Regions from separate parts of the Mesorhizobium sp. M0152 genome, predicted to be linked through region 2. Evidence: predicted binding sites of a transcription regulator. Region 2 holds the regulator's gene; the other holds the start of a gene.
What was found. The regulator PhoB, encoded in region 2, activates phosphate uptake and scavenging genes when phosphate is short. The targets are predictions, from matches to a motif close to TGTCATNNANCTGTCAT.
Positions count from the first base shown of each region.

Region 1: the regulator PhoB is predicted to act here: its motif matches at 1,122-1,138, upstream of NKJ26_RS25930 (ceramide glucosyltransferase).

Region 1 is NZ_JAMYTH010000033.1:57,302-60,920, reverse strand. It holds gene NKJ26_RS25940 (Hsp33 family molecular chaperone) at 1-411, shown strand, start outside; gene apaG (Co2+/Mg2+ efflux facilitator ApaG/CorD) at 623-1,015, opposite strand; gene NKJ26_RS25930 (ceramide glucosyltransferase) at 1,246-2,397, shown strand; gene NKJ26_RS25925 (O-succinylhomoserine sulfhydrylase) at 2,428-3,618, opposite strand.
Region 2 is NZ_JAMYTH010000021.1:101,022-104,640, forward strand. It holds gene NKJ26_RS20955 (ROK family protein) at 1-931, shown strand, start outside; gene phoB (phosphate regulon transcriptional regulator PhoB) at 1,265-1,954, opposite strand; gene phoU (phosphate signaling complex protein PhoU) at 1,973-2,680, opposite strand; gene pstB (phosphate ABC transporter ATP-binding protein PstB) at 2,718-3,542, opposite strand; gene pstA (phosphate ABC transporter permease PstA) at 3,558-3,619, opposite strand, start outside.

The DNA.
Region 1 (3,619 bases), on a different contig from region 2:
GCCGGCGGCATCCTGGCTCAGTTCCTGCCGCAGTCGCCCGAGCGCATGCGCATTCCGGACCTGCCGGGCGGCGACGGCGATCCGCGCGACGAGATCCACGACCCAGCCGACAATTCCTGGCAGGAATTGCTGGCCTTGCTCGGCACCATCGAGCCGACCGAACTGATCGATCCGACGATCGGCGCCGAGCGGCTGCTCTATCGTCTGTTCCACGAACATGGCGTACGCGTCTTCGGCGGCGTCCCCGTCACCGATCAATGCTCATGCTCCAGGGACAAGATCCGTGGCATCCTCGAGGGCTTTTCGGCGCAGGAGATCAAGGATAGCACCGAAGATGGCGGCATCCATGTCGCCTGCGAGTTCTGCTCGACGCAGTACGATTTCGACCCCGCGGAATTCGCGGCTCAATAAGCACCTTCCTTCTCCCCGTTCTGCGGGGAGAAGGTGCCCGGAGGGTGGATGAGGGGCGGCGCTGGTTTTTGGGCGATTGTCTCGCGTCCGCAGGCGCGGTTGTGCATTGGAGATGCCCCCGCGGTCCGATGCTGCCTCTCATTGTCCTGCCGGACATTTCTCGCCGTTAATGACGGGAGAAAAACGCTGTCGTCGGAGCCTTCGCCAACCGTTAATTCACCGTCCGCCGCTTGCCCGGCAGGTCCAGCGAGAAAGCGGGGATGGCGACGTCGAACGTCTCCCCGCGCTTGTTGCGCATCGTGTAGTGCCCGACCATGATACCTGACGGCGTCGGGAGCGGGCAGCCGGACGTGTATTGATAGCTGTCGCCGGGATTGAGCTCGGGCTGATCGCCGACCACGCCGGGGCCGCGCACCTCCTCGACCCGGCCGGTGCCGTCGGTGATGTGCCAATAGCGCGACAACAGTTGCACGAACTCGTCCGACTGGTTGTCGATCGTTATGTGGTAGCCCCAGACATAGCGGTTCTCCGAAGGATCCGAGCGATCCTCGAGGTAAAATGGCCTGACCTGCACTTCGATCTGGCGCGTGACGGCGCGATACATGAGCGGCTCCAAACAATCCAGGCGGAACTTTCGGCGCTCTCCGCGGTTCGGTCAACGGAGCGCGGCCTTTGTCGCCAACCCTGAGGGGGCAGGTGCCGACAAACAATGTCATTTAAGTGACACATGACAATGATGGTGTGCGCCAACCACCGCCGGGCGACTCGGGCGCTCTGTCGAACTGTCGAAAACGGCCCTGCGCGGGCCGGTTTTTGTGGAGTGACCGGATCTCGATGGAACTCGCTCTCATAGCCGCATCGCTTTCTACTGCTCTCATTGTCTTGAACATCGCCAGCATCGTGCTCGCCGCCTCGCGCCTGAGGCGACGCCACATCATGGCACCGCCGACCGGCAAGCCGATGCCGGTGTCGATCGTCGTGCCTTCGCGCGGCGTCGAGCCGTTTACGCGCGAGACGCTGCAACGCGCTTTCTCGCTCGACTGGCCACGCTACGAACTGATCTTCTGTGTCGCCCATGCCGACGATCCGGTGGTCAAACTGATCCGCGCCGCCACCGCCCGCTTTCCCGCCGTGCCCGCCCGCTTGCTGATCGGCAATGACCGCGTCAGCGCCAATCCCAAGCTCAACAATTGCGTCAAGGGATGGGAGGCGGCGCGCCACGACTGGGTTATCCTTGCCGATTCCAACGTGCTGATGCCGAGGGATTACGTCCAGCATCTGCTGGCGGCATGGGGGCCGGAAACCGGTCTTGTCTGCTCGACGCCGATCGGCTCCCGGCCCGACGGGTTCTGGGCCGATGTCGAATGCGCCTTCCTCAACACGCTGCAGGCCCGCTGGCAATATGCCGGCGAGGCGCTCGGCCTTGGCTTCGCGCAGGGCAAGAGCATGCTCTGGAACAAGCCGATGCTCGACGCCAATGGCGGCATCCGCGCGCTGGCGGCTGAGATCGCCGAGGACGCCGCCGCGACCAAACTGGTGAACGGCCTCGGCTTGCGCGTCAATCTCGTTTCCTCGCCGTTCGAGCAGCCGCTCGGCCGGCGCACGCTTGGCGAGATCTGGTCGCGCCAGGCCCGTTGGGCGCGACTGCGCCGCGTCACCTTCCCGCTCTTCTTCGCGCCCGAAATCCTGACCGGCGCCGCGGTGCCGCTGGTGCTTGCGCTGGTAGCGGCGGCGAGTGCCGGTTTCAGCCTGCCGCTGACCTTCGTCGCCGTGCTGGCGGCCTTCTATCTTCCGGAATGCGCCCTGGCTTGGGGCAAGGGCTGGCACCTGTCGCCGCGCATGATCGCGGCTATGATGATGCGCGACATGATCGTGCCGGGGATGTGGGCGCGCGGCTGGCTTGGCGGCGCCGTCGACTGGCGCGGCAACGCGATGACCATTGGCACCAAGGCCGCCGAACTGGAAGAGACGCCGTCGAGTGCCTGATGGCAGCCAGGCGCGCTACCTGGGCCGATCCTATATTGCGGCCTTCAACGCCTGTGCGATGTCTTCCAGAAGATCGTCGCTATCTTCCAGGCCGACCGACAGCCTGAGCGTACCCGGCCCGATGCCGAGTTCGGCCCGCGCCTCGTCGCTCAAATTCTTGTGCGTCGTTGTCGCTGGATGGGTGATCAGGCTCTTGGCGTCGCCGAGATTGTTGGAGATCAGCACGATGTCCAGCGCGTTCTGCAAGGCGAAGGCCGCCTGCTTGCCGCCCTTGACCTCGAGGCAGATCAGCGTCGAGCCGCCCGACATCTGCTTCCTGACGATATCGGCCTGCGGATGGTCGGCGCGGCCGGGATAGATGACGCGGGCAATCTGCGGCTGCTCGGCCAGGAAATCGGCGATCTTGCCGGCGCTCTCCGTCTGCTGGCGCACGCGCAGGGGCAGCGTCTCCAGGCCTTTCAACAGCGTCCAGGCATTGAAGGGGGACAGGCTCGGACCTGTGTGGCGGAAATAATCGTGCAAATTCTCATCGATCCACTTCTTGTCCGACAGGATCACGCCGCCCAGACAGCGGCCCTGGCCGTCAATGTGTTTGGTCGCCGAATAAACGACGATGTGCGCGCCGAGCTGCAGTGGCTTCTGCTGCAAGGGCGTGGCAAAGACATTGTCGACGACAAGCCGCGCGCCGATCGAATTGGCAAGCGCGGCGACGGCGGCGATGTCGACGACTTCCAGCGTCGGGTTGGTCGGGCTTTCCAGGAAGAACAGCTTGGTGTTGGGCCTGACCGCCTTTTCCCAGTTGGCGATGTCGGTGCCGTCGACCAGCGTGGCCTCGATGCCGTACCGCGGTGCCAGCGTCTCGACCACCCAGCGGCAGGAGCCGAACAGCGCGCGCGCCGCCACGATGTGGTCGCCAGCCTTGGCGCTGCACAGGAGCGCCGCCGTCACCGCCGCCATGCCGGAGGCCGTGGCGCGTGCATCCTCCGCGCCTTCCAGCGCGCACATGCGCTTCTCGAACATGTCGACGGTCGGATTGGCGTAGCGCGAATAGATGAAGCCCGGTTCCTCGCCCTTGAAGCGAGCTTCGGCGGCCTGCGCCGTTTCATAGACATAACCTTGGGTCAGGTACATCGCCTCGGAGGTTTCGCCGAAGCCGGAACGCAGGGTTCCGCCGTGCACGAGTGCGGTCTGAGGTTTCCAGTTACGCTTCTTGGTGCTCATT
Region 2 (3,619 bases):
CGGCCAGGTGATCGCCGAGGAGCAGCGCCGGCTGGACACGCTGACCATGGCGCGCGAGGCGCTGATCGGCGAATGCGTCGCCATCGTGCGGCGCCGGATCGAGGACCCCGACCTCGACGTCCGGCGCGTCGCCCGCATCGCGCTGGCGATCCAGGGCATCACCGACACCGATGCGCGGTCCATGCTGTGGTCGCCGATCACGCCGCAGACCGATATCGCCTTCGCCGACATACTCGAGGCCGAGTTCGGCATTCCCGCCACCACGGAGAATGACTGCAACATGATGGCGGTGGCGCTGCGCTGGCGCGATCCCCAGCGCTATCGCGACGACTTCATCGCCATCCTGCTTTCCCACGGCATCGGCATGGGCCTGGTGCTGAAAGGCGAACTGTTCACCGGCACCCATTCCTCGGGCGGCGAGTTCGGCCACATGATCCATCGGCCAGGCGGCGCGCTCTGCCGCTGCGGACGGCGCGGCTGCGTCGAGGCCTATGCCGGCAATTATGCGATCTGGCGCAATGCGAGGCAGCTTGGCGAGGACACCGAGCCGGTCGACGTCAGCGACGCCGACATGCGTACGCTGGCGGCCTCGGCGCGCGAAAAAGACGGACCGGAGCGCGAGGCCTATCGCAAGGCCGGCGAGGCGCTCGGCTATGGCCTCGGCAGCCTGTTCGCGCTGATCGACCCGGCGCCTGTCGCCATGGTCGGCGTCAGCGCCGCCGCTTTCGACCTGATCGAGCCGGCCTTGCGCGAGGCCATCGCCCAGACCGCCGGCGGCCAGCACTCGGAATCGATTTCCTTCGACACCGAGCCCAACGAACTGCCGCTGATCAGGGAAGGTTGCGCCATGCGCGCGCTGACCTTCGTCGACCAGGAGATTTTCGCGCCTGGCGTGCAGGCGAGAGCTGGCACTGGAAAGAACGTAGCCTGAGTGGCGTCCGCCGTCGATGCCGCAGACCATCGTCGATTTTGGATATTGCCGAAGTCGTCCCAATGTCGTCATCCCAGGGCGCAGCAGGAGCGAAGCTCCGTCGCGGAGACCCTGGGATCCTGCCGCGACCGTAGTCGTGGAGTGCAGGGGAGCAGAATTCTGCATCGTGGCAGCACTCCGAAGTCGCGGCACAGGATCCTCGGGTCTGCGCTGCGTCGCTACGCTCCTTGCTACGCCCGTGGATGACGAAGTGACTGCCGTTTTCGGCTAGTCGCAAAACCTCCGAGACCCGCCTTCGGAAGCCCAATCTGACGGAACTTCCGCGCCAAAGACCTAATCTTCCCTGATCGCGTAGCCGGCGCCGCGAATGGTGCGGATGACATCGGGCATGCGGCCATTGTTGACCGCCTTGCGCAGCCGGCCGACATGCACGTCCACCGTGCGCTCGTCGATGTAGATCGTCTCGCCCCAGACATTGTCGAGCAGCTGGCTGCGCGAGAACACGCGGCCGGGATGGCGCATCATGAATTCGAGCAGGCGGAATTCGGTCGGCCCGAGCCGGATCTCGCTTTTCTTGCGATAGACCCGGTGCGATTCGCGGTCGAGCACGATGTCGCCGACCTTGAGCACGCTGGACAGCACTTCCGGCTTGGCGCGGCGCAGCAGCGCCTTGACCCGGGCCATGAATTCCGGCGTCGAGAACGGCTTGACCAGATAGTCGTCGGCCCCGGTGGAAAGGCCGCGCACGCGGTCGCTTTCCTCGCCGCGCGCCGTCAGCATGATGATCGGCAATCGCTCGGTCTCGGCGCGCATTCGCAGGCGCCGGCAGAGTTCGATGCCGGAAACCGCCGGCACCATCCAGTCGAGCACCAGAAGGTCCGGCACGTTTTCCTGCAGCCGGATCTCGGCTTCGTCGCCGCGCGTCACCACCTCGACCTGGTAACCCTCGGATTCCAGATTGTAGCGGAGCAGCACGCCTAACGGCTCCTCGTCCTCCACCACCATGATGCGTGGCGCGATCATCGCCCGGTCACCCCGCCGTCAGGCCGCCGGCGCCGACATCGCCGTTTCGTCCTGCTTCGGACGATTGGCGGGCAGTTGCGTACCGGTCAGGACATAATAGGCATTTTCGGCGATGTTGGTCACGTGGTCGCCGATGCGTTCCAGATTCTTGGCGCAGAACAACAGATGCGTGCAAGCGGTGATGTTGCGCGGATCTTCCATCATGTAGGTCAGCAGTTCGCGGAACACCGAGGTGTATTTGACGTCGATGCGCTCGTCGTTGGCCCGCAGCGTCGTCAGCGCGGCGGCATCGCGCGCCGCATATTCCTCGATCACGCCCTGCACCTGGATCAGCACCAGCTGCGCCATCGCATCGATGGAATGCGACAGGTCACGCGGCGTGGCGGTGAGGCCGACCGTGCCGACGCGCTTGGCGATGTTCTTGGCAAGATCGCCGATGCGTTCGAGGTCGCCGGCCATGCGGATCGAGCCGACGACGTGACGCAGATCGTCGGCCATCGGTTGACGCTTGGCGATCAGCGTGATGGCGCGGTCGTCGAGCTCGCGCTGGCGCGCATCCATGATCGCGTCATCGGAGACGACGCGTTGCGCGAGAGCGTTGTCGGTGTTCAGCAGCGCTTTGGTGGCGCCGCCGACCATCGAACTGGCGAGGTCGCCCATGTCGCTGATCAGCCTGCTGATCTGCCCTAGATCCTCGTCGAAGGCTGCGACTGTGTGTTCGGCCATGACCTTGTCCTCGTGTCTGTAAATTCGCCCGGACTGCTCAACCGAACCGGCCGGTGATATAGTCCTGGGTGCGCTTGTCGTCGGGAGTGGTGAACATCTTGTCGGTAGCGCCCTCCTCGACCAGATAGCCGAGATGGAACATCGCCGTGCGCTGCGACACACGCGCTGCCTGCTGCATCGAGTGGGTGACGATGACGATCGTGTAGTTCTGGCGCAATTCGTCGATAAGTTCCTCGACGCGCGCGGTGGCGATCGGGTCAAGCGCCGAGCAGGGCTCGTCCATAAGGATCACCTCTGGCGAAACCGCGATGGCGCGCGCAATGCACAGGCGCTGTTGCTGGCCGCCGGAAAGACCGGTGCCCGGCTCTTGCAGGCGATCCTTCACCTCGTTCCAGATCGCCGCCTTTTTCAGGCTCGATTCGACAATCTGGTCCATGTCGGCCTTGCCCTTGGCCAAGCCGTGGATGCGTGGACCGTAAGCGACGTTCTCGTATATCGACTTCGGGAACGGATTGGGCTTCTGGAACACCATGCCGACGCGAGCTCTGAGTTCGACGACGTCGATGTTTTTGTCGTAGATGTCCTCGTCGTCCAACGTGATCCTGCCGGTTACCCGCGCCGAGTCTATGGTGTCGTTCATGCGGTTGAGGCAACGCAGGAAGGTGGATTTGCCGCAGCCGGAGGGGCCGATCAGCGCCGTCACCTGGTTCTGGCGGACGTCGAGATTGACGTCGAACAGCGCCTGCTTCTCGCCGTAGAACACGCCGACCTTGTCGCCGCGCATCTTGATCACTTCGTTCGACTTGGCGCTCATCTTGTCGCCCACTGCGTTTTCGAGGGACTGTTCGGTCATGATGTTCATACCAGATGCCTTCTTTTACCAGCGCCGTTCGAAGCGGCGCCGCAGCACGATCGCTGTGATGTTCATGGCCATGAGGA